Regions from separate parts of the Kluyvera sp. 142486 genome, predicted to be linked through region 1. Evidence: predicted binding sites of a transcription regulator. Region 1 holds the regulator's gene; the other holds the start of a gene.
What was found. The regulator PhoB, encoded in region 1, activates phosphate uptake and scavenging genes when phosphate is short. The targets are predictions, from matches to a motif close to CTGTCATAAAACTGNCNNAT.

Region 1 (11,056 bases):
ATGCAGCGACAGGGTTCCCTTTAACGACGGTAGCAGCATGCCGGTAATCGCGGGCACCAGATTGGTACTGGGGAAAATCACCAGCAGCGTTATCAGAAACTGTTTCCAGCGCTTCGGCTGGCGAACGTTGGCGGCGGGCGGGGTAAACCAGAAGGCGGCTTCGGTGCGCACTTCAGTACGGTCGCCCTCCCCGAGCACCGGGGCAATCTCCTCCACCAGCTTGCGTCGCACATCAGACTGGGTCCAGGCGTAAAGGTGTTCGATGGTGTCGAAGCGGATGATGATATTCCAGGCCGTTTGCCCATCGACCGGGCGAATAACGTTGGCCCCAAGATGGCCGGGATAGTTGGCGGCGATAGGCATAATCTCCCCCAGCCAGGCTTCATACTGCGCAACGTGTTCGGGGCGAATAGCGTGGGTAATAACCAGCGTGACATGCTTTTGCGTCATGACGATAGGTTCCTTGCGCTTGCAAACCGGCGGGGTGATCACCCCACCGGATCTCTTGCCTTAGGCTTTGCGCTCAGGCGCGCCGTGCACCATGGTATAGGCATAGTCCACGCCCATCCCATACGCGCCGCTGTGCTCACGCACCAGATCCATCACCGCGTCGTAGGTCTCTTTACGCGACCAGTCACGCTGGTACTCCAGCAGCACCTGCTGCCAGGTCACCGGCACCGCACCGGCCTGCACCATGCGGTCGATAGAACGTTCGTGGGCATCCACGGAGGTACCGCCGGAAGTATCGGTCACCACGTAAACCTCGTAGCCCGCTTCCAGCGCCATCAGGGCCGGGAAGGTCAGGCAGACTTCGGTCCACAGCGCGGAGATAATCAGTTTTTTACGCCCGGTCGCTTCCACCGCTTTTACAAAAGCAGCGTCTTCCCAGGAGTTCATTGAGGTGCGTTCGATAGGCTTCACGTCAGGATGAACAGCGAGTAATTCTGGCCAGATATAACCACTAAAACTTTTCGTTTCGACGGAGGTATAAATGACCGGAACATTAAATATTTTCCCGGCTTTCGCTAACGCTACGGTATTATTTTTCAATGTCTGGCGATCAATATTCGCCACGCCGAATGACATTTGTGGCTGATGGTCAATAAAAATAAGCGCAGAGTTCTTAGGGTCAATCAGTTCCCGGATAGACATAACACACCTTCTTAATCAATAAGTTAAAAGGTAACGGTCTTAAACTGCCGTCAGCAGCAGGATCCTGAATCAGAAAGCTTGTTGAGTATAGCGGGAAATTTCTAACGAGTTATTAAAGAAAACTTACCATCCTGTGACGGTTATAAATCAGCATCAAAAAAATGCGATGCTTATATCTAATTTATTCACTGGCTTTGTTTTTCACTATTCGTTACAACGTAGTGGTTTAATTTTCAGGATATTTTCCCATTATGCGAATCAATCTGGACGTACTGCTTATTCTTGATGCTCTTGAGAAACACGGGACCTTTGCCGCCGCTGCCGATTCGCTGTTTAAAACCCCCGCCGCGCTTAGCTATATGATTCAAAAGCTGGAAAGCGATATGAACATTACGCTGCTCGACCGCTCTGGGCATCGGGCAAAATTCACCGATACCGGACGGATGATGCTGGAAAAGGGCCGTCTGCTGCTCAATGCAGCAAAAGATCTGGAAAAACAGGCGATACAGTTGACCTCAGGCTGGGAAAAAGAGCTGGCGATTGCGCTGGACGACTCGTTTCCCTTTGCCGCGCTATTGCCGACGATCGACGCATTTTATGCGCTGAATAAACAGACGCGCCTCAACTTTACCCACCACACGCTGGCTGGTTCCTGGGAAGAGCTCACCCATAACGGCGCGGATATTATTCTTGGTGCGATTAACGAACCGCCAACCTCGGCGGCCTGGTCATATCGCATGCTCGGCACGCTGGATAACGTATTTGTCGTCGCCCCGAATCATCCACTCGCAACCGCATCAGAGGGCTTAACCAATGAGCAGCTCTGTTTACATCGGGCAGTGGTGATAAGCGATAGCGCACGGGTATGCCACCCCTTGCAGACCAACCTGATGGATGAACAGCCGCAGATTCGCGTCGATGATTTTCACAGCAAGGTAACGCTGCTTCGCGCCGGGATGGGCTGCGGGTTCCTACCCCGCCATATCGCCAGCCCGTGGCTGGCGGCAGGAGAACTGGTTGAGAAAACGGTAGATTCGTTTCGCCAGAAAGATGTTGCCTATATCGCCTGGCGCAACGGCAGCGACGGGCTTGCTCAGCGCTGGTGGCGTGAAACGCTGCTCGCCAGCGCTGAGATCCGCCGTCTCTATCAGTGACCGGTCCACACCGACGCGGAGATGGCCGGTAGCGCTAGCGTCTCGCCCGCAAGCTCCGCCTCACCTTCGCGACGCTGCCAGCCTGAAACGTCCAGCAGCGGCGAATCCGGCAGCGTCACGTTGCAGGCTTCCCCGCGGTTAATCGCTACCAGCACACGCTCTGCGCCAAGCACGCGCAGGAACACTACAACGTCTCCCGCCGCATAGAGCACCTGGCAAGCGCCAAGGCGCAGCGCTGGCGTCGCTTTGCGCAATGCGGCTAAACGTTGGTAGAGCGCCAGCAGATTTTTATCCTGCTTGCTTTCATCCCACGGGAACGGCTTGCGGCAGAACGGGTCGTTATCGCCGTCCAGCCCCACTTCATCGCCGTAGTAAATACAAGGCACGCCAGGCCAGCTAAACAGCCAGACCACCGCCAGCGGCAGACGCGCGACATCACGACCCAGCAGCGATTTGAAACGCGCCGTATCATGACTATCAAGCTGGTTAAACATGCGCAGCTGCTGCTGATGCGACAGCCCGGCACGGTAATCTTCCATCCACGCGATGCAGGTCTGCGCATCAATTTTCTGCGGGTCGTAGGAGATATCGGTATTGGCGAGGAAGCCCCACAGCGGGAAGGTAAAGCCACGGTAGTTCATCGCCGCATCTTCCGCATCCTGCTGCAACCACTGGCGCGCATCACCAAAATGTTCGCCAAGTACGTAGGCGTCCGATCGCGTGGCTTTCGCCGCCTGGGTTATCGCCGCAACGTGCTGCAAGTTGTTTTTCGCACCGCCCGATTCGCCGAGCATATGCACCACATCCAGTCGCCAGCCGTCCATATTCCACGGCGCTTTCAACCAGTGACGAACGATGCTGTCTTCGCCTCGGTAGATTTCGTCAATCAGCGCCTGAGACTGGTAATCCAGCTTCGGCAGGCTGGCGTAGCCCAGCCAGTCGAGCGCTTTCCCCTCAACCGAGAAGCTGTAGTGGTCGCGCCATGGTGAATCGGGGTGATAGCAGGCTCCGCTCGTCGTGCGGCTATGGCGGTCAAACCAGGCATGGGTATCGCCGCTGTGGTTAAACACGCCGTCGAGGACGAGGCGCATTCCTTCGCGCTGGGTGTTTTGCCGCAGGCGCAGCAGCGCGTCGTTGCCGCCGAACCGCGGGTCGACCTGACGATAATCTTCAGTGTCGTACTTGTGTACGCTTGGCGCGGTAAACACCGGATTCAGGTACAGCGCGGTCACCCCAAGCGCTTTCAGGTAGGGCAGCTTTTCGCTGATACCGTCCAGATCGCCGCCGTAAAAGGTCGAGCCGCCTGCTTCAGCGGTAAGCGGTTCATCCCAGTCGCGCAGAATGATGTCGTGACCGGCCGCGTGATGATGGTAGACGTTGTCCTGCTGGTCGCTGCGCGTCGGGCTGCGGGCAAAACGGTCCGGGAAAATCTGATAGAAAACCTGTTCGGTCACCCACTGCGGGCCTGCATCCGGGCTATCAAAGGCGAAAAGCTCCAGCTTGGCTGGCGGAAAGGCGCTAAAGCCTTTTGGCGAAAACCACTGCTGGCGGTCATCCCACAGCAGTTTAAAGGCGTAGCGGCGGCGCGGCTGGCCCTCAAGCAGGCTAATTTCCGCGCGCCACTGCACAATATTATGGCTCGGCGCTTTGCCGCTGCGGCGCATCGGCACCGCCATCTCTTCGTTATCCACTTCCGAGCGCATCGTCACCCGCTGCGGCAGGTCATCGCCACGTAGCCACAGCGTGATAATGAGTTTGTCCTGCTGCTGTTTAATAAAGGGAGCAACAGGAAGGTGCCAGGCGTTCAACATCATCTATCCCCTATCCTCAAAGTGAGCCCACCTTGCCATACGACTATTGCACCCTGCTCATCTTTTGTATTTTTTTGTAGGGAGGAGGACGGGGGCGGAGAATGGAGGGTCAAAAACGTTGTAACCCGGCCGAACGATGCAACGCAGGGAAAGCCCCGGAGTCGGTGCTAGCGCACCTCGTCCGGGCTACGTGATAGAGGAGATTACTTGCTGCGACGGGTTTTAAATGCCCAGCCGACTAACAGCAGCAGGATCCACGCAAAGCCCACGTACAGAGAAATGCGGGTATCCGGGTGGTAACCAATCAGCGCGATAATAAAGACCAGGAAGACGATACCGACAATAGTCGTCGCCACGCCGCCAGGCACTTTAAACTTCAGCGCTTTGATTTCATCAGCCGACAGGCGGCGACGGAAAGCTACCTGCGAGAGCAGGATCATAATCCACACCCACACGGTGGCGAAGGTCGCCAGCGACGCAATCACCAGGAAGACGTTTTCCGGCATGATGTAGTTGAGGTACACCGCAAACAGCAGCGCGATGGTCATCACCATCACCGTCACCCACGGAATACCGCGACGGGAGGTTTTCGCGAACACCTTCGGCGCGCTGCCCTGCTCAGCCATACCGTGCAGCATACGACCCACGCCGAATACATCGGAGTTAATCGCCGACAGCGACGCGGTCAGTACCACAAAGTTGAGGATGCTGGCTGCGAAGGTGATCCCCAGATGCTGGAAGGTCATCACAAACGGGCTACCGTTAGTGCCGACCTGGTTCCACGGGTAAATGGACATAATGACGAACAGCGTACCTACGTAGAACACCAGAATTCGCATCGGCACGGAGTTGATCGCGCGTGGAATAGAGGTCTGCGGGTCTTTCGCTTCACCAGCGGTAATACCGATAATCTCGATACCGCCGTAGGCGAACATCACCATCTGTAGCGACATCACCATACCGAGCCAGCCGTTACTGAAGAATCCGCCGTTGCTCCACAGGTTATGAATCCCCGTTGGCTGCCCGCCGTTACCAATACCCCAGATAATGATGCCAAAACCGGCGACAATCATGATGATAATGGTGGCGACTTTGAAGAACGAGAACCAGAACTCCAGTTCACCGAACACCTTCACGCTCATCAGGTTGATGGCGCAGATAATCAGCACCACGCTGAGCACCCATATCCAGTGTGGTACCGCCGGGAACCAGACGCCCATGTAGATACCGAAGGCGGTGACGTCAGCTATCGCCACAATCAGGATCTCAAAGCAGTAGGTCCAGCCGGTGATGTAGCCCGCCAGCGGACCCAGGTTATCCTGCGCGTAGCGAGAGAAGGAGCTTGCAGAAGGGTTGTGCACGGACATTTCGCCCAGCGCACGCATGATGATATACGCGGCAACGCCGCCAATAATATAGGCCAGCAGAACGCTAGGCCCAGCCATCTTAATCGCATCGGCAGAGCCGTAGAACAGCCCCGTACCAATGGCCGATCCGAGGGCCATAAAGCGAATGTGTCGGGTGCTTAACCCGCGCTTCAGCTTGTTGTTTTCCATCGTTTCCAGTGCCATGTCATACCCATCATCATCGCGCCGCAACGCGAACGACTTAGGTGAAAGTACCCAAAATAAAAAACCACGGAACATCACGTTCCGTGGTTAAAACACCTTGATGCAAACGCCGATTAGTGGGCGCTTGATGTCACCTGACGACCTGCTGTACGGTCCCAGATAATCGCCAGAACCGCCATCACAACCGTCGGCATCAGCCATGCAAGGCCTTGCTCGGCCATCGGTAAACGGGCAGTCCACGCTGGCAGCACATCCGCAAAGGCAGAGGCTTTGATGCCGTCAAGGATACCAAATACCAGGCTGATAAACATCGGTGGTGCAATAACGCGGCCCGAATTATGCCACCAATTGCGGGTAAAACTCAGCACTACGAGTGCGATACATGGCGGATAAATCGCGGTCAGCACCGGAATAGAGATTTGAATCAGGTGGCTCAGCCCCAGATTCGACACCGCCATGGAGAACAGACCGAGGATAAACACCAGCGTGCGGTAAGAGAACGGCAGATACTGCGCGAAGAACTCAGCACAAGCACAGGTCAGGCCCACCGCGGTTACCAGACAGGCGATGAAGATTAAGGCCGCCAGCATAAAGCTGCCCGCACCGCCGAAGGTGTGCTGTACATAGGCATGCAGAATAGCGGCACCGTTGGCGTTCTGATCGACCAGCGTCGCGCTGTCGGAGCCCAGACGGAACAGCGCCAGGTACAGCAGCGTCAGGCCGATACCGGCCATCAAGCCAGCCCAGATGGTATAGCGGGTCAGCAGACGTGCTTCGGTCACACCGCGGGAACGCGCGGCGTTTACGATAACGATACCAAACACCATTGCGCCCAGCGTATCCATGGTCAGGTAGCCGTTAACGAAGCCGTTGGAGAACGCAGCGGTTTCATAGGCTTCCATCGCGTGGCTAATTGGGCCAGCCGGCCACATCACGGCGGCAACGGACAGCACAATCAGCGCCAGGATTTTCAGCGGCGCCAGGAAGTTACCCACGGTATCCAGCAGTTTACCCGGATAGAGCGACACCAGAATCACCAGCGCGAAATAGATAACGCTGTAGATGAACAGCGGCAGTTCACCGCTGCCAGTCAGCGGCGCGATACCGATTTCAAACGAGACGGTCGCGGTACGCGGGGTCGCAAACAGCGGACCTACCGCGAGGTAGCAGACGGTAGCAAGCAATACGCCCGCCACTTTACCAATTGGCGTGCTCAGGCTATCTACACCGCCGCCCACTTTTGCCAGCGCGACTACGGTCAGTACCGGAAGACCAACGGCGGTAATCAGGAAGCCGATAGCGGCAGTCCAGACGTGAGGACCGGCCTGCAAACCAACCATAGGAGGGAAAATGATGTTGCCTGCGCCAACGAACAACGCAAAGGTCATAAAGCCCAGAGCGATGATGTCACGCGATTTCAATTGATGGGTCATATGTAACTACTGCCTGTGGATGTGGTGTTGTAAAACAAATTTATCGTGTCGGCCCCTGTGGAATGATGCAGAGGAAACCAACAACAAACTCAGCGGGATATGCTCCCTTCGCGGCGTAGAGAAGAATAGTTTTTTGATTTACCGCGAATATACAGTCTGTTTACGACTGCATGGGGGCCAATTTAAACGCTTATAACGTTTTAAAGCAACACGGGATCGCAAAACCAGATGATTATATCGATAGTGAAAAATTAACCAGACTTATTAACTGGATTTAAGAAAAACATCCGGCTTATCATGCGAACAAAAAATAATCAGACGTTCGATAATCAGGCGACGTTAACTTGACTGCAAAGCAAACAGACCAGCCGAGGCTGGTCTGTGGAAAGTTAAGCTGACAAGCGCGAAATTACTCGCTATTTCTGGCAATTAAACGTTCCGGCAGCAGGAAACTGAAACACGAACCTTTGCCCAGCGTGCTGGTAATATCCAGCCGGCTGTCGTGATGATTAACCGCATGTTTAACAATTGCCAGCCCCAAACCGCTGCCGCCGGTCTGCCGCGAACGCGCTTTATCAACGCGATAAAAACGCTCGGTCAGCCTTGGCAGGTGCTCAGGCGCAATACCCGGACCATTATCCTCTACGCTGAACAACGCTCCGTGCGGTGCGCGCTGCCAGCGTACGGTAATCAACGTGCCTTCCGGGGTATGATTTACCGCGTTATAGACCAGGTTCGACATCGCGCTTCGCAGTTGTTCTTCGTTACCCAGCGCTTTTAGCGTCTCATCAATCTCAAAGTGGAACTGGTGCTTATGCTGGCTGAGCGTCTGCGCCTCGCGCTCCACCACCTTCAGCATCATCGGCACATCAATCTTCTCGTTCAGCGCCAGCGTCGGTGAAGCCTCGATTTTAGAGAGCGTCAGCAGCTGTCGCACCAGCCCTTCCATCCGCTGCGTTTGCTCACGCATGGTGTGGAGCGCTTTCTCACGCACATTCCCTTCCAGCACCTGCTCCTGCATCATCTCCAGGTAGCCCTGCAGCACGGTCAACGGCGTGCGCAACTCATGGCTAACGTTGGCGAAGAAGTTCCGCCGCGCTCCTTCCAGCTGATGCATCTGCGTAACGTCGCGCGCCACCATCAGCAGCTGACGGTCGGTGTACGGCATCACCCGGATCTCCAGATGGCGACCGCTGTTCAGCACCAGATGTAACGGCTTTAAGAAATCGCGCTTTTTGAGGTGTTGGGTAAATTCGGGGTAACGCAGCAGGTTGAGGATGTTCTGCCCGCTATCGTCGGGCCAGCGAAGCCCCAGCAGCTGCTGGGCCAGACCATTACACCAGAAAATGGCCCCCTCTTCGGTGGTAAGCACCACCGCATCCGGCAACGACTCAGCGCCGCTCCGAAAGCGCTTAATCAGATTACCCAGCTCGCGGCGGCGTTTTTTATTACGCAGCTGCATCTGGTTGAGCCCATAGAGCAAGGGCTCCCAGCTGCCGCGCCCCGGCGGAGGGGTCATACTTCGGTCGACCCAAAGCCACCAGGAGAGTCGCAGTAAATTCCAGAAATGCCAGATGAGCAGTCCGGTCACCGCCGCCAGTAAAAACCACGGCAGATAACCAAAAATCAGTCCCAGTATCGCGGCAGGGAGACAGCATAACAGCAGCTCCAGCACCAGCCTTTTCCATGACAGCCGTTCCAGCACGCGTCACACTCCTGTCAAAAATTAGAAACGGGCAGAGAAACGATAACCCGTGCCGCGAACGGTTTGCACCATGCGGTCATGACCACTGTGTTCCAGCGCCTTACGCAGACGACGAATATGCACGTCGACGGTACGGTCTTCAACATAAACGTTGGTTCCCCAGACGTGGTTCAGCAGCTGTTCGCGGCTATACACGCGCTCCGGGTGCGTCATAAAGAAATGCAGCAGCTTAAATTCGGTTGGCCCCATATCCAGCGGGTTTTCACCGGTCATCACGCGGTGAGAGGTCGGGTCAAGGCTCAGCCCCTGCATCTCAATGACCTCTTCCACCGCCATCGGCGAAATACGGCGCATCACCGCTTTAATACGGGCGACCAGCTCTTTTGGCGAGAACGGTTTGGTGATGTAATCGTCGGCGCCGGTTTCGAGGCCCCGCACGCGGTCTTCTTCTTCACCACGGGCGGTCAGCATCACCACCGGAATGTCACGCGTCAGCGCTTCACGTTTGATATGCTTAATAAATTGCAGTCCCGAGCCGCCCGGTAACATCCAGTCGAGCAGAATAAGGTCGGGCCAGGGTTCATTCAGTTTGCTGATAGCGGTATCGTAATCTTCTGCTTCCACCGGCTGAAAACCATTTTGCTCCAGAACGAAACAGACCATCTCGCGGATTGGCGCTTCATCTTCAACGACCAGAATACGTCTTGCCATTATTTGCCCTGTTTTTAGACATCAGTATTATATACGGCGTCATTATGCGTCAGATTTATGACAGATTTATGAAAAACATGACCGTTAGATGATCGCGGTTTACCGTTTATGACACACGCAAAACGCGCTCATCGACCTCAACGTAGGCTGATGTTTATAATCAACTTTACGCCACTTCTCACGGAACCGCTATGCGCATCATCCACACTTCGGACTGGCACCTTGGCCAGAACTTCTACAGCAAAAGCCGCGCGGCTGAACACGACGCGTTCCTGAACTGGCTGCTCACCACCGCCGAACAGGAGCAGGTGGATGCCATTATTGTGGCGGGCGATATCTTCGATACCGGCTCCCCGCCAAGCTACGCGCGCGAACTGTACAACCGATTTGTGGTCAATTTGCAGCAGACCGGCTGCCATCTTGTGGTGCTGGCGGGCAACCACGACTCCGTGGCGACGCTAAATGAATCCCGCGATATTCTCTCATTTCTGAATACCACGGTAATCGCCAGCGCCGGCCATGAACCCTTTATTCTGAACCGCCGCGACGGTACGCCCGGCGCGGTGTTCTGCCCGGTGCCGTTCCTGCGCCCGCGCGACATTATTACCAGCCAGGCGGGGCTTTCCGGCGGCGAAAAAGTCCAGCAGGTGCTGGCGAGCATTACCGATTATTACCAACAGCAATACCAGCAGGCCTGCGAACTGCGCGGCGATGCCACGCTGCCGATTATCGCCAGCGGCCATCTGACCACCGTCGGGGCCAGCAAAAGTGACGCGGTACGCGACATTTATATTGGCACACTGGACGCGTTTCCGGCGCAACACTTCCCGCCCGCCGACTATATCGCGCTGGGCCACATCCACCGGGCGCAGAAAATCGGCGGCAGCGAGCATATTCGCTACAGCGGTTCGCCTATCGCCCTCAGCTTTGATGAAACCGGCAAAGCCAAAAGCGTCAATCTGGTGAGCTTCGCCGACGGCAAGCTTGCCGAGGTCACGCCGCTTACCGTGCCCGTAACTCAGCCGCTGGCGGTGATCAAGGGCGATTTTGACGCTATCAGCGCCCAGCTCGCCGAATGGCGCGATGCCGCCGCAGAGCCGAGCACCTGGGTGGATATTGAAATCACCAGCGACGAGTACCTGCATGATATTCAACGTAAAATTCAGCTTATCACCGACGATCTGCCGGTCGACGTGCTGCTGGTGCGCCGCAGTCGTGAACAGCGCCAGCGCATTCTGGCAAGCCTTGAGCGCGAAACCTTGAGCGAGCTGAGCGTCGAAGAGGTATTTCAGCGTCGTCTGGCGCTGGAAACGCTGGAGGAGCCACAGCAGCAGCGCCTGCACGCGCTGTTTAATGACACGCTCCAGAGCCTTGGCGAGGAGGAACAACCATGAAAATTCTCAGCCTGCGCCTGAAAAACCTCAACTCGCTTAAGGGCGAGTGGAAGATTGATTTCACCCAGGAACCGTTCGCCAGCAACGGTCTGTTTGCCATTACCGGCCCTACCGGCGCAGGGAAA
Region 2 (11,056 bases), on a different contig from region 1:
ATGAAACTGAAAAGGCATTTTAAATATTTTGTGATTTGAATCACAAAACTGTTGATCGATAAATGTCCGAGGAGTAGACTTCTTTTTGTGACATGAGTCACAGAAAACACCACTACTATCGCAGGATTAAAATCATGAAACTGATCAACAAAATCATCGCTCTTTTCAGCGCTATGAACATCTCTTTCGGTACTTTCAACCTGTAAGGTTGATGACCGCACTGGCCGCCTCACCTGTAGGTCAGATGCCGTTCTGTTAAGCGCTGTACCGCTAACGAAAACCACAACACATGCGGTGTAAACAGAACCAAAAACGAAGAAGGTCGCCTCACGGCGACCTTTGTATTTTGTAGGCCGGATAAGGCGTTTACGCCGCCATCCGGCAATGTCTTTGTGGCTTGCCTGATGTCGCTGCGCTTATCAGGCCTACAACACTAAACTACGCATCAATCCTTATTCAGGAAATTCCCAGTATTAAAACTCCCGTCCGCATTACGGGTCAGTGGCTGCGGTAACTCCAGCGACTGGAAATCTTCCGCGCGCAGCTCCTTCCCTTCCGTATTAACGCTTTTTCCCTTCTCGATAAAGTAGTTAGTTGCATCAACGTTCCCCACCACCGCATCGTCATATTTCCCCGGCTGACTGCGCAGCGAAATATTGTCGCTGAACACGCCCTGAGTAGCGGCGTCGCCGTATGGGCTTGGGCGGAAGATAAAGTTGAAGCGCTGGTTATCCACGGCAACGTTATTCACCACCACCAGTTTGCCTGGGTTGAAGTTATCGGTAAAACCATCGAGATGGTTGCCAATAGCAATGCTATTGCGGATTTCATGGGCCACCGGCTGGCCTTCGCCGCCAAGTTTAAAACCGTTGCTGGTATTATTGCGAGCAATGGAGTTCTCTATCACCACTACGCCATTCGCACCATCTTCAATCTTGTTGAACAGATCGAAACCGTCGTCGATATTGTCATGGGAGTAGCACCCTTCCAGGCGGTTACCTTCACCCACGCGCATCTTCACCGCAAAACCGTCGGCGTTGATCTTACCCGGATCTTCGTTGCTGTAAGACTCGGAGTTCACCACGCGGTTATAGCTAGCCCACAGCGGGCGACCGATCTTATCGACGGAAGAGATCTGAATTCCGGTGTCATCATTGTGATAGGCGGTGACGTTTTCGATAAGGTTGTGGCTTCCCTGAATACGCAGGCTCTTGTCGGTAATATCCACGCCGCGAATCGTCCAGTAGTGACCGTCTAGCAGCATGCCGTGGATAACCGCTTTACCTGCAGCTTCCAGCGTTTTACGACCCTTTTCAAGGCCGCTCGCGGAGAGTGGAATATCGGTCTTCGCGTAGTCACCAGCCGCCAGTACCACTTTACCGCCCGGTGGCACAAGCGCGATGGCGGTGGCCAGATCCATTGGGGCTTCGGCCGTGCCTTTGGCATCGGCTTTACCGTCGGCGGCGGCGTACAGCGTACTGCTTACCGTGGCTTTGTGCTGGCTAACAGAAAGCTGCTGTTCAACCGGCGAACGATCGCGCCCGCTGGTGGGGGTAAAGGTAATCTGGAAGTTGTTGCTCTCGGCGAGCTTCGTTGGCAGGGTAAACATCTCACCGGCTTTCACCGGTTTATTCTCCCCGATCACCACTTCGTTCTGGCGAACCGAGAACTGACCATCGTAGTTGGCGCGCGCCTGTAAGATATAGTTCTGGCCTGAATTCTGGCTGCCTGATGCTACCTGCATAACCACCGGCCAGGATTTTGCCACGAACGGCTTAGCGGCAACGGTCTGGGCTGCTGATGTCGTTAGTGAAGCATCGCTGACGGTGATTTTCGCATTACGGGAAGCAAAGAAGCCCACGTAGTACTGCTTTTTATTCTGCACCGAAATCATATCGGCATCCGGTACCTGCTGGGTAACCCACTCTTCGCTGCCGACCGGCGCCCAGGCGGTAATAAAGCCTTCATTGGTTCGCTCGAGCTTAAGGCGGAAGGCCGGCGACTCTCGCAGGTCAACGCCTTCCTTGTAGCTCACCTTTTTAATCTCAGAGCCCGCATTGCCCCAAGGTTGGGTGATGCCGTTGCGCGAGATGGCCTGTAGCTTCACGCGGTAATCGTCTTTTTTATCCTGGGTCATGATGGCGTTCATCACCATGTTTGAAGCCGCAGGAAACTCTTCATAGCCCTCTTTCAACGGCTCCTGACGAGGCGTGCCGATAATATCGCGTACCAGCAGTCCAGCCCCTTCCTGAGCGGCTGGTTTGGCGCCATTTTCCGGGCCAAACTGATCGACGGTAACCGTAGCGGAGAGAACAAAATTCTCATCGCTCGGTAGCGTGGTGTAGAAAAAAGTCAGGCCGTCGTGCGAGTTGGCAATTTTACCGCCGCGGCTTTCAATGGTGATGGGTTTACTGAGTGAGGCAACTTGCTGCGGGGCCAGCGTCTTACCGTCAATCGTCACGTTGTTAACGCCCACTTTCTCCGGCAACACGTTAGAGGAGAAGTTAACGTCAGTGGATTGCCCAAAAGCGATCGCCTTCCATTGCTGGGGCGCCTGGGCCTGTGCCGAGAGGGAGAGTGCTGCGCTACAAAGAGTCAGAGCCAGAGGTAATTTCTTTTTCATATCATCTTCCTGAATGGTTTGGCGCTGTAATTATCAACAAATCAAAACACTGTTTCTTTTTTGTTCGTCACAATATCGAGTAAATAAAACAGTGTTTTAAATATGGTGTGCCCTTTATTCAGGTGTCAAAAAAACAATATAAGCAGAGAGATAGCGCGCTAACCCGCGATTAGGCTGATTTCTTACGAGACAAATGCGTTTGATATGGACGAAAATAAGGGAAGAAAAACAGGGCGAAAGGTAATGTTGAGCGTTTTATCAGCAGGCCATTTCATGGCGAAAAATATGTAGAATTTTCAACGTTAACCCGCTTTACTTCATACTTAATCTACAGACAGGATACCTATGTCTAACCGTACCATGAGCGTTGTGATCCTTGCCGCAGGCAAAGGCACGCGTATGTATTCCGATCTTCCAAAAGTGCTGCACACCCTGGCCGGCAAGCCGATGGTGCAGCATGTCATTGATGCCGCGAATCATGTTGGCGCGAATCAGGTCCACCTGGTGTACGGTCACGGCGGTGATTTACTGAAGCAAGCCTTATCCGATGACAACCTGAACTGGGTGCTGCAGGCTGAACAGTTGGGCACCGGTCATGCTATGCAGCAGGCTGCACCGTTCTTCGCGGATGACGAAGATATTCTGATGCTCTACGGCGACGTGCCGCTGATTTCCGTTGAAACGCTGCAGCGCCTGCGCGAAGCCAAGCCGCAGGGTGGAATTGGCCTGCTGACGGTAGTGCTGGACGACCCAACCGGCTATGGCCGCATCACCCGTGAAAACGGCAAGGTGACCGGCATCGTTGAACACAAAGATGCCACCGACGCACAGCGTCAGATTCAGGAGATCAACACTGGTATCCTGATTGCTAACGGCGCGGACCTGAAGCGCTGGCTGGCGAAACTGAACAACAACAATGCACAGGGCGAGTTCTATATCACCGATATTATCGCCATGGCATACCACGAAGGCCGCGAAATTGCCGCGGTTCATCCGGCGCGTATCAGCGAAACTGACGGCGTGAATAACCGCCTGCAGCTTGCCCGTCTTGAGCGTATTTATCAGTCCGAACAGGCCGAAAAACTGCTGCTGGCAGGCGTGATGCTGCGCGACCCGGCGCGTTTTGACCTGCGTGGCACTTTGTCTCACGGGCGCGATGTCGAAATTGATACTAACGTTATCCTTGAAGGCAACGTGGTGCTGGGCCATCGCGTCAAAATCGGCGCAGGCTGCGTGATTAAAAACGCCACCATCGGCGATGACTGTGAAATCAGCCCGTACAGCGTGGTGGAAGATGCTCATCTGGAAGCGGCCTGCACCATCGGCCCGTTCGCCCGTCTGCGTCCTGGCGCTGAGCTGCTGGAAGGCGCACACGTGGGTAACTTCGTCGAAATGAAAAAAGCGCGCCTGGGTAAAGGCTCAAAAGCCGGTCATCTGACCTACCTCGGCGATGCGGAAATTGGCGACAACGTGAATATCGGCGCGGGTACCATTACCTGCAACTACGATGGCGCCAATAAATTTAAAACGATTATTGGCGATGACGTCTTTGTCGGTTCCGACAGCCAGCTGGTGGCGCCGGTCACCATTGGCAAAGGTGTCACTATCGCGGCCGGTACTACCGTGACCCGCGACGTTGCTGATAACGAACTGGTGCTGAGCCGCGTACCGCAGGTACACAAGCAAGGCTGGCAGCGTCCGGTGAAGAAGAAGTAGTTTTATGTAGGCCTGATAAGGCGTAGCCGCCATCAGGCAGACAAGGGTGAGGAGATAACATAATCTCCCGCCCAAAAAGCAGTACCTATAAAAATAACCCCACTCTCTACAAGGCTCGGGGCGCCCGGAATACGGGCAACAGGTTGACCGACAACGCATGGCATAATGCCAAAATCGGAATAGAAAACTATGTGTGGAATTGTTGGCGCAGTCGCGCAACGTGATGTAGCTGAAATCCTTCTCGAAGGTCTCCGTCGTCTGGAATACCGTGGTTATGACTCTGCGGGTGTGGCCGTGGTAGACGCAGAAGGTCATATGACCCGCCTGCGTCGTCTGGGGAAAGTCCAGATGCTGTCACAAGCCGCGGAAGAACACCCGCTGGTGGGCGGAACCGGTATTGCTCACACCCGCTGGGCAACCCACGGCGAACCGTCGGAAGGCAACGCGCATCCGCATGTTTCTGACCACATTGCGGTGGTGCATAACGGCATCATCGAAAACCATGAACCGCTGCGCGAAATGCTGCAGGCGCGTGGCTATGTTTTTGTTTCAGCGACCGACACCGAGGTGATCGCTCACTTAGTGCACTGGGAGATGGAACAGGGCGGTACGCTGCGTGAAGCGGTGATGCGCGCTATCCCGCAGCTTCGCGGTGCCTACGGCACGGTGATTATGGACTCCCGCGACCCAAGCACGCTGCTGGCTGCGCGTTCCGGTAGCCCACTGGTTATCGGCCTTGGCATGGGTGAGAACTTTATCGCCTCTGACCAGCTGGCGCTGCTGCCGGTGACCCGTCGCTTCATCTTCCTTGAAGAGGGCGATATCGCCGAAGTGACGCGCCGCTCGGTCGCGGTCTTCGACAAGTCCGGTGCCAGCGTAAATCGTCAGGAGATCGAATCTAATCTGCAATACGATGCGGGCGATAAAGGTATCTATCGCCACTACATGCAGAAAGAGATCTACGAACAGCCGAACGCCATCAAAAACACCTTAACCGGGCGTATCAGCCACGGCGAAGTGGATCTCAGCGAGCTGGGCCCACAGGCCGACGCGCTGCTATCTCGCGTTGAGCATATCCAGATTATCGCCTGCGGCACTTCCTATAACTCCGGGATGGTCGCGCGTTACTGGTTTGAATCACTGGCCGGTGTGCCGTGCGACGTCGAAATTGCCTCTGAATTCCGCTATCGCAAATCGGCCGTGCGTCCAAACAGTCTGGTCATCACTCTGTCGCAGTCTGGCGAAACCGCCGACACGCTGGCCGGCCTGCGTTTGACCAAAGAGCTGGGTTATCTTGGCTCGCTGGCGGTTTGTAACGTTGCGGGCTCCTCGCTGGTGCGTGAGTCCGATCTGGCGCTTATGACCAACGCCGGGGCGGAAATTGGCGTGGCGTCCACCAAGGCATTCACCACCCAGCTAACGGTACTGCTGATGCTGGTGGCGAAGATGGCGCGCCTGAAAGGGGCGGATGCGTCCGTAGAGCATGAGATTGTTCATGCGCTGCAGGCACTGCCAAGCCGCATTGAGCAGATGCTGTCGCAGGACAAACGTATTGAGCTGCTTGCAGAAGATTTCTCCGACAAGCATCACGCGCTGTTCCTGGGCCGTGGCGATCAGTACCCGATCGCGCTGGAAGGCGCGCTGAAGCTTAAAGAGATCTCCTACATTCACGCGGAAGCGTATGCCGCGGGCGAGCTGAAACACGGCCCGCTGGCGCTTATCGACGCGGATATGCCGGTTATCGTGGTCGCGCCGAATAACGAACTGCTGGAAAAACTGAAATCCAACATTGAAGAGGTGCGCGCGCGCGGCGGTGAGCTGTACGTGTTTGCCGACAGAGATGCGGCATTCAGCAATAGCGACAATATGCACATCATCGAGATGCCGCATGTGGAAGAGGTGATTGCGCCTATCTTCTATACCGTGCCGCTGCAGCTGCTGGCTTACCACGTGGCGCTGATCAAAGGCACCGATGTGGACCAGCCGCGTAACCTGGCGAAATCGGTTACCGTCGAATAATCGCGTTACCCTGAAAACTATCCGGCTCTGCCTTAGGCACAGCCGGATTTTTTTTATCACCAGAAACTGTCATAAAGCGTGATTTTTGGGCTGTCATAAAAAGAAAATTTTACTGTAATTTCATTGTAAATTATTTTTATAACAAGCTGATTTATAATGGTTTAATAATATTGTTTTTCGCATGGTTTTCGTTGTCATTAAACTGTAATAAACCTTACATATAACTGTCACCTGTTTGTCCTATTTTGCTCCTCGTAGCCACTAAACAATCATTTACGGATTCTTGCAGGAGACATTATGAAAGTTATGCGTACCACTGTCGCAACTGTTGTCGCCGCGACCTTATCGATGAGCGCTTTCGCAGCTGGAGCTGCAGCAAGCCTGACGGGTGCTGGTGCAACCTTCCCGGCGCCAGTGTATGCCAAATGGGCAGATACCTATCAGAAAGAGACCGGTAGCAAAGTAAACTACCAGGGTATCGGCTCCTCCGGTGGCGTAAAACAAATTACCGCTAACACCGTTGATTTCGGCGCATCTGATGCTCCGCTATCTGACGACAAACTGGCTCAGGAAGGCCTGTTCCAGTTCCCGACCGTTATCGGCGGTGTCGTTCTGGCTGTTAACATCCCTGGCCTGAAATCCGGCGAGCTGGTGCTTGACGGTAAAACCCTGGGTGACATCTACCTGGGTAAAATCAAGAAGTGGGATGACGAAGCCATCACCAAACTGAACCCGGGCGTTAAGCTGCCTTCTCAGAACATCGCCGTTGTGCGTCGTGCTGATGGTTCCGGTACCTCTTTCGTGTTCACCAGCTACCTGTCTAAAGTGAACGAAGAGTGGAAATCCAAAATCGGTGCGGGCTCTACCGTAAACTGGCCGACCGGTTTGGGCGGTAAAGGTAACGACGGTATCGCGGCATTCGTACAGCGTCTGCCAGGCTCCATCGGCTACGTTGAATATGCTTATGCTAAGCAGAACAACCTGGCTTACACCAAACTGGTTTCTGCCGATGGCAAGCCGGTTAGCCCGACTGAAGACAACTTTGCTAACGCCGCTAAAGGCGTTGACTGGAGCAAATCCTTCGCGCAGGACCTGACTAACCAGAAAGGTGACAACGCGTGGCCGATTACCTCCACCACCTTCATCCTGGTACACAAAGAGCAGAAGAAACCTGAGCAAGGTGCTGAAGTGCTGAAGTTCTTTGACTGGGCGTATAAAAACGGCGGCAAACAGGCGAACGAGCTTGATTACGCCACTCTGCCAGAGAGCGTGGTTGAGCAGGTTCGTGCTGCATGGAAAACCAACGTGAAAGACAGCAGCGGTAAAGCGCTGTACTGATTACTGTCGCCCGGCGGAAACGCCGGGCAACGTGTAAGCGTCGTGGCGGATTTTAAACTGGAAAGAGTGATTTATGGCTGCAACTAAGCCTGCTTTTAACCCACCGGGTAAAAAGGGTGACATGATATTCAGCGCGCTGGTAAGACTGGCTGCGCTGATTGTGCTATTGATGTTGGGCGGGATTATCGTCTCCCTGATCATCTCTTCTTGGCCAAGTATGGAGAAGTTCGGCTTCGCCTTCCTGTGGACCAAAGAGTGGGATGCGCCTAACGACATCTACGGTGCGCTGGTACCGATTTACGGTACGCTCGTGACCTCCTTTATCGCGCTGCTGATCGCCGTACCGGTGAGCTTCGGTATCGCACTCTTCCTGACTGAACTGGCACCCAACTGGCTGAAACGCCCGTTAGGTATCGCGATTGAACTGCTGGCGGCCATTCCCAGCATCGTTTACGGCATGTGGGGCCTGTTTATCTTTGCTCCGCTGTTCGCGACCTACTTCCAGGAGCCAGTCGGCAATATCCTTTCTAACATTCCGTTTGTCGGTGCGCTGTTCTCCGGCCCGGCGTTTGGTATCGGTATCCTGGCGGCAGGGGGTATCCTCGCCATCATGATCATCCCGTATATCTCCGCCGTTATGCGTGATGTGTTCGAACAAACCCCGGTGATGATGAAAGAGTCGGCCTACGGCATCGGCTGCACCACCTGGGAAGTTATCTGGCGTATCGTGCTGCCGTTCACCAAAAACGGGGTCATAGGCGGCGTCATGCTCGGCCTGGGCCGCGCGCTGGGTGAAACGATGGCGGTGACCTTTATCATCGGTAACACCTACCAGCTCGACAGCGCATCGCTGTATATGCCGGGCAACAGCATTACCTCCGCCCTGGCGAATGAATTCGCTGAAGCGGAATCGGGTCTGCATGTATCTGCGCTGATGGAACTGGGTCTGATCCTGTTTGCGATTACCTTTATCGTGCTGGCGGCATCGAAGTTTATGATTATGCGCCTGGCGAAAAACGAGGGGGCACGCTAATGACGACGCTGGAAATGCAAAACACCGCAGCGCTGGCGGAGTCTCGCCGCAAAATGCAGGCGCGTCGCCGCATGAAGAACCGCATCGCGCTGACGCTGTCGATGGCCACCATGATCTTCGGCCTGTTTTGGCTGGTGTGGATCCTGATGTCTACCGTGACCCGCGGCATCGACGGTATGTCGCTGGCGCTGTTTACTGAAATGACGCCGCCGCCAAACACGGCGGGCGGTGGTCTGGCTAACGCCCTGGCGGGCAGCGGCCTGCTGATCCTGTGGTCGACCGTTATCGGTACCCCACTGGGCATTATGGCGGGCATCTACCTGGCGGAGTACGGGCGTAAATCCTGGCTTGCTGAAGTGATTCGCTTCATTAACGACATTCTGCTCTCCGCACCATCCATCGTAGTCGGCCTGTTCGTCTACACCATCGTGGTGGCGCAGATGCAGCACTTCTCCGGCTGGGCGGGCGTGATTGCGCTGGCGCTGCTGCAGGTACCTATCGTTATTCGTACCACCGAGAACATGCTGAAACTGGTGCCGGATAGCTTGCGTGAAGCAGCCTACGCGCTGGGTACGCCGAAATGGCGAATGATCTCCGCGATTACGCTGAAAGCGTCTATCTCCGGGATTATGACCGGCATCCTGCTGGCTATTGCGCGTATCGCCGGTGAAACGGCTCCGCTGCTGTTTACTGCGCTCTCCAACCAGTTCTGGAGCACCGATATGATGCAGCCTATCGCCAACCTGCCGGTGACCATCTTTAAATTTGCGATGAGCCCGTTTGCTGAGTGGCAGCAACTGGCCTGGGCTGGGGTGCTGATTATCACTCTGTGCGTACTGCTGCTGAACATTCTGGCGCGCGTTATTTTCGCGAAGAAGAAACACGGCTAAGAAGAATTGCCGGATGGCGGCGTAAACGCCTTATCCGGCCTACGGTTGAACACATTTGTAGGCCTGATAAGCGTAGCGCCATCAGGCATCATTTTACGGCGTGGCGGATGCGGCGCTGGATGAGGAAGAGATTGAGATGAGTATGGTGAACACTACCCCGGGTAAAATTTCAGTACGTGACCTGAACTTCTACTACGGCAAATTCCATGCCCTGAAGAACATCAACCTGGATATCGCCAAAAACCAGGTGACGGCGTTTATCGGCCCGTCAGGCTGCGGTAAATCGACGCTGCTGCGTACCTTCAACAAGATGTTTGAACTGTACCCGGAGCAGCGTGCAGAAGGCGAAATTCTGCTGGATGGCGATAATATTCTCACCAATACCCAGGATATCGCCCTGCTGCGTGCCAAAGTGGGTATGGTGTTCCAGAAGCCAACGCCGTTCCCAATGTCGATTTATGACAATATCGCCTTCGGCGTGCGCCTGTTTGAAAAGCTCTCCCGCACCGATATGGACGAACGCGTGCAGTGGGCGTTGACCAAGGCCGCATTATGGAATGAAACCAAAGATAAACTGCACCAGAGCGGGTACTCTCTCTCTGGTGGTCAGCAGCAGCGTCTGTGCATCGCGCGCGGCATCGCGATTCGCCCGGAAGTTCTGCTGCTGGATGAGCCGTGTTCAGCCCTTGACCCGATCTCCACCGGGCGTATCGAGGAGCTTATCACCGAGCTGAAAGAGGATTACACCGTGGTGATCGTGACCCACAACATGCAGCAGGCTGCACGTTGCTCCGACCACACGGCATTTATGTATCTGGGCGAGTTGATTGAGTTCAGTAACACGGACGATCTGTTCACCAAGCCTGCGAAGAAACAAACTGAAGACTACATTACTGGCCGCTACGGTTGATCGGGAGAGAACTGTGGATAATTTAAACCTCAATAAACATATTTCCGGCCAGTTCAACGCAGAACTGGAAAGCATCCGCACCCAGGTGATGACCATGGGTGGCATGGTAGAGCAGCAGCTTTCTGATGCGATTACCGCCATGCACAACCAGGATAGCGAACTGGCGAAGCGCGTCATCGACGGCGACAAGCACGTCAACATGATGGAAGTGGCGATTGATGAAGCCTGCGTGCGCATCATCGCCAAGCGCCAGCCAACGGCGAGCGATCTGCGTCTGGTGATGGCGATTATTAAAACTATCGCCGAGCTGGAACGTATTGGTGACGTGGCGGATAAAATCTGCCGTACCGCGCTGGAGAAATTTTCCCAGCAGCACCAGCCGCTGCTGGTGAGCCTGGAATCGCTGGGCCGCCACACCGTGCAGATGCTGCATGACGTGCTGGACGCGTTCGCGCGCATGGATCTTGACGAAGCGGTGCGTATCTATCGTGAAGATAAGAAAGTTGACCAGGAATATGAAGGCATCG

Region 2: a site for PhoB is predicted at 6,561-6,580, ahead of pstS (phosphate ABC transporter substrate-binding protein PstS). Genes of this name have one in related genera too.

Annotation. Positions count from the first base shown of each region.
Region 1 covers NZ_JBKHUI010000002.1:192,706-203,761, forward strand. Annotated here, with positions in the region: gene ACLGE8_RS03175 (antibiotic biosynthesis monooxygenase) at 1-450, opposite strand, end outside; gene ACLGE8_RS03180 (hydrolase) at 511-1,152, opposite strand; gene ACLGE8_RS03185 (LysR family transcriptional regulator) at 1,404-2,306, shown strand; gene malZ (maltodextrin glucosidase) at 2,300-4,120, opposite strand; gene proY (proline-specific permease ProY) at 4,321-5,673, opposite strand; gene brnQ (branched-chain amino acid transporter carrier protein BrnQ) at 5,802-7,121, opposite strand; gene phoR (phosphate regulon sensor histidine kinase PhoR) at 7,531-8,826, opposite strand; gene phoB (phosphate response regulator transcription factor PhoB) at 8,848-9,537, opposite strand; gene sbcD (exonuclease subunit SbcD) at 9,729-10,931, shown strand; gene sbcC (exonuclease subunit SbcC) at 10,928-11,056, shown strand, end outside.
Region 2 covers NZ_JBKHUI010000017.1:108-11,163, forward strand. Annotated here, with positions in the region: gene ACLGE8_RS17675 (right-handed parallel beta-helix repeat-containing protein) at 446-2,623, opposite strand; gene glmU (bifunctional UDP-N-acetylglucosamine diphosphorylase/glucosamine-1-phosphate N-acetyltransferase GlmU) at 2,969-4,339, shown strand; gene glmS (glutamine--fructose-6-phosphate transaminase (isomerizing)) at 4,529-6,358, shown strand; gene pstS (phosphate ABC transporter substrate-binding protein PstS) at 6,656-7,696, shown strand; gene pstC (phosphate ABC transporter permease PstC) at 7,770-8,729, shown strand; gene pstA (phosphate ABC transporter permease PstA) at 8,729-9,619, shown strand; partial or broken gene ACLGE8_RS17705 (hypothetical protein) at 9,616-9,708, opposite strand; gene pstB (phosphate ABC transporter ATP-binding protein PstB) at 9,756-10,529, shown strand; gene phoU (phosphate signaling complex protein PhoU) at 10,543-11,056, shown strand, end outside.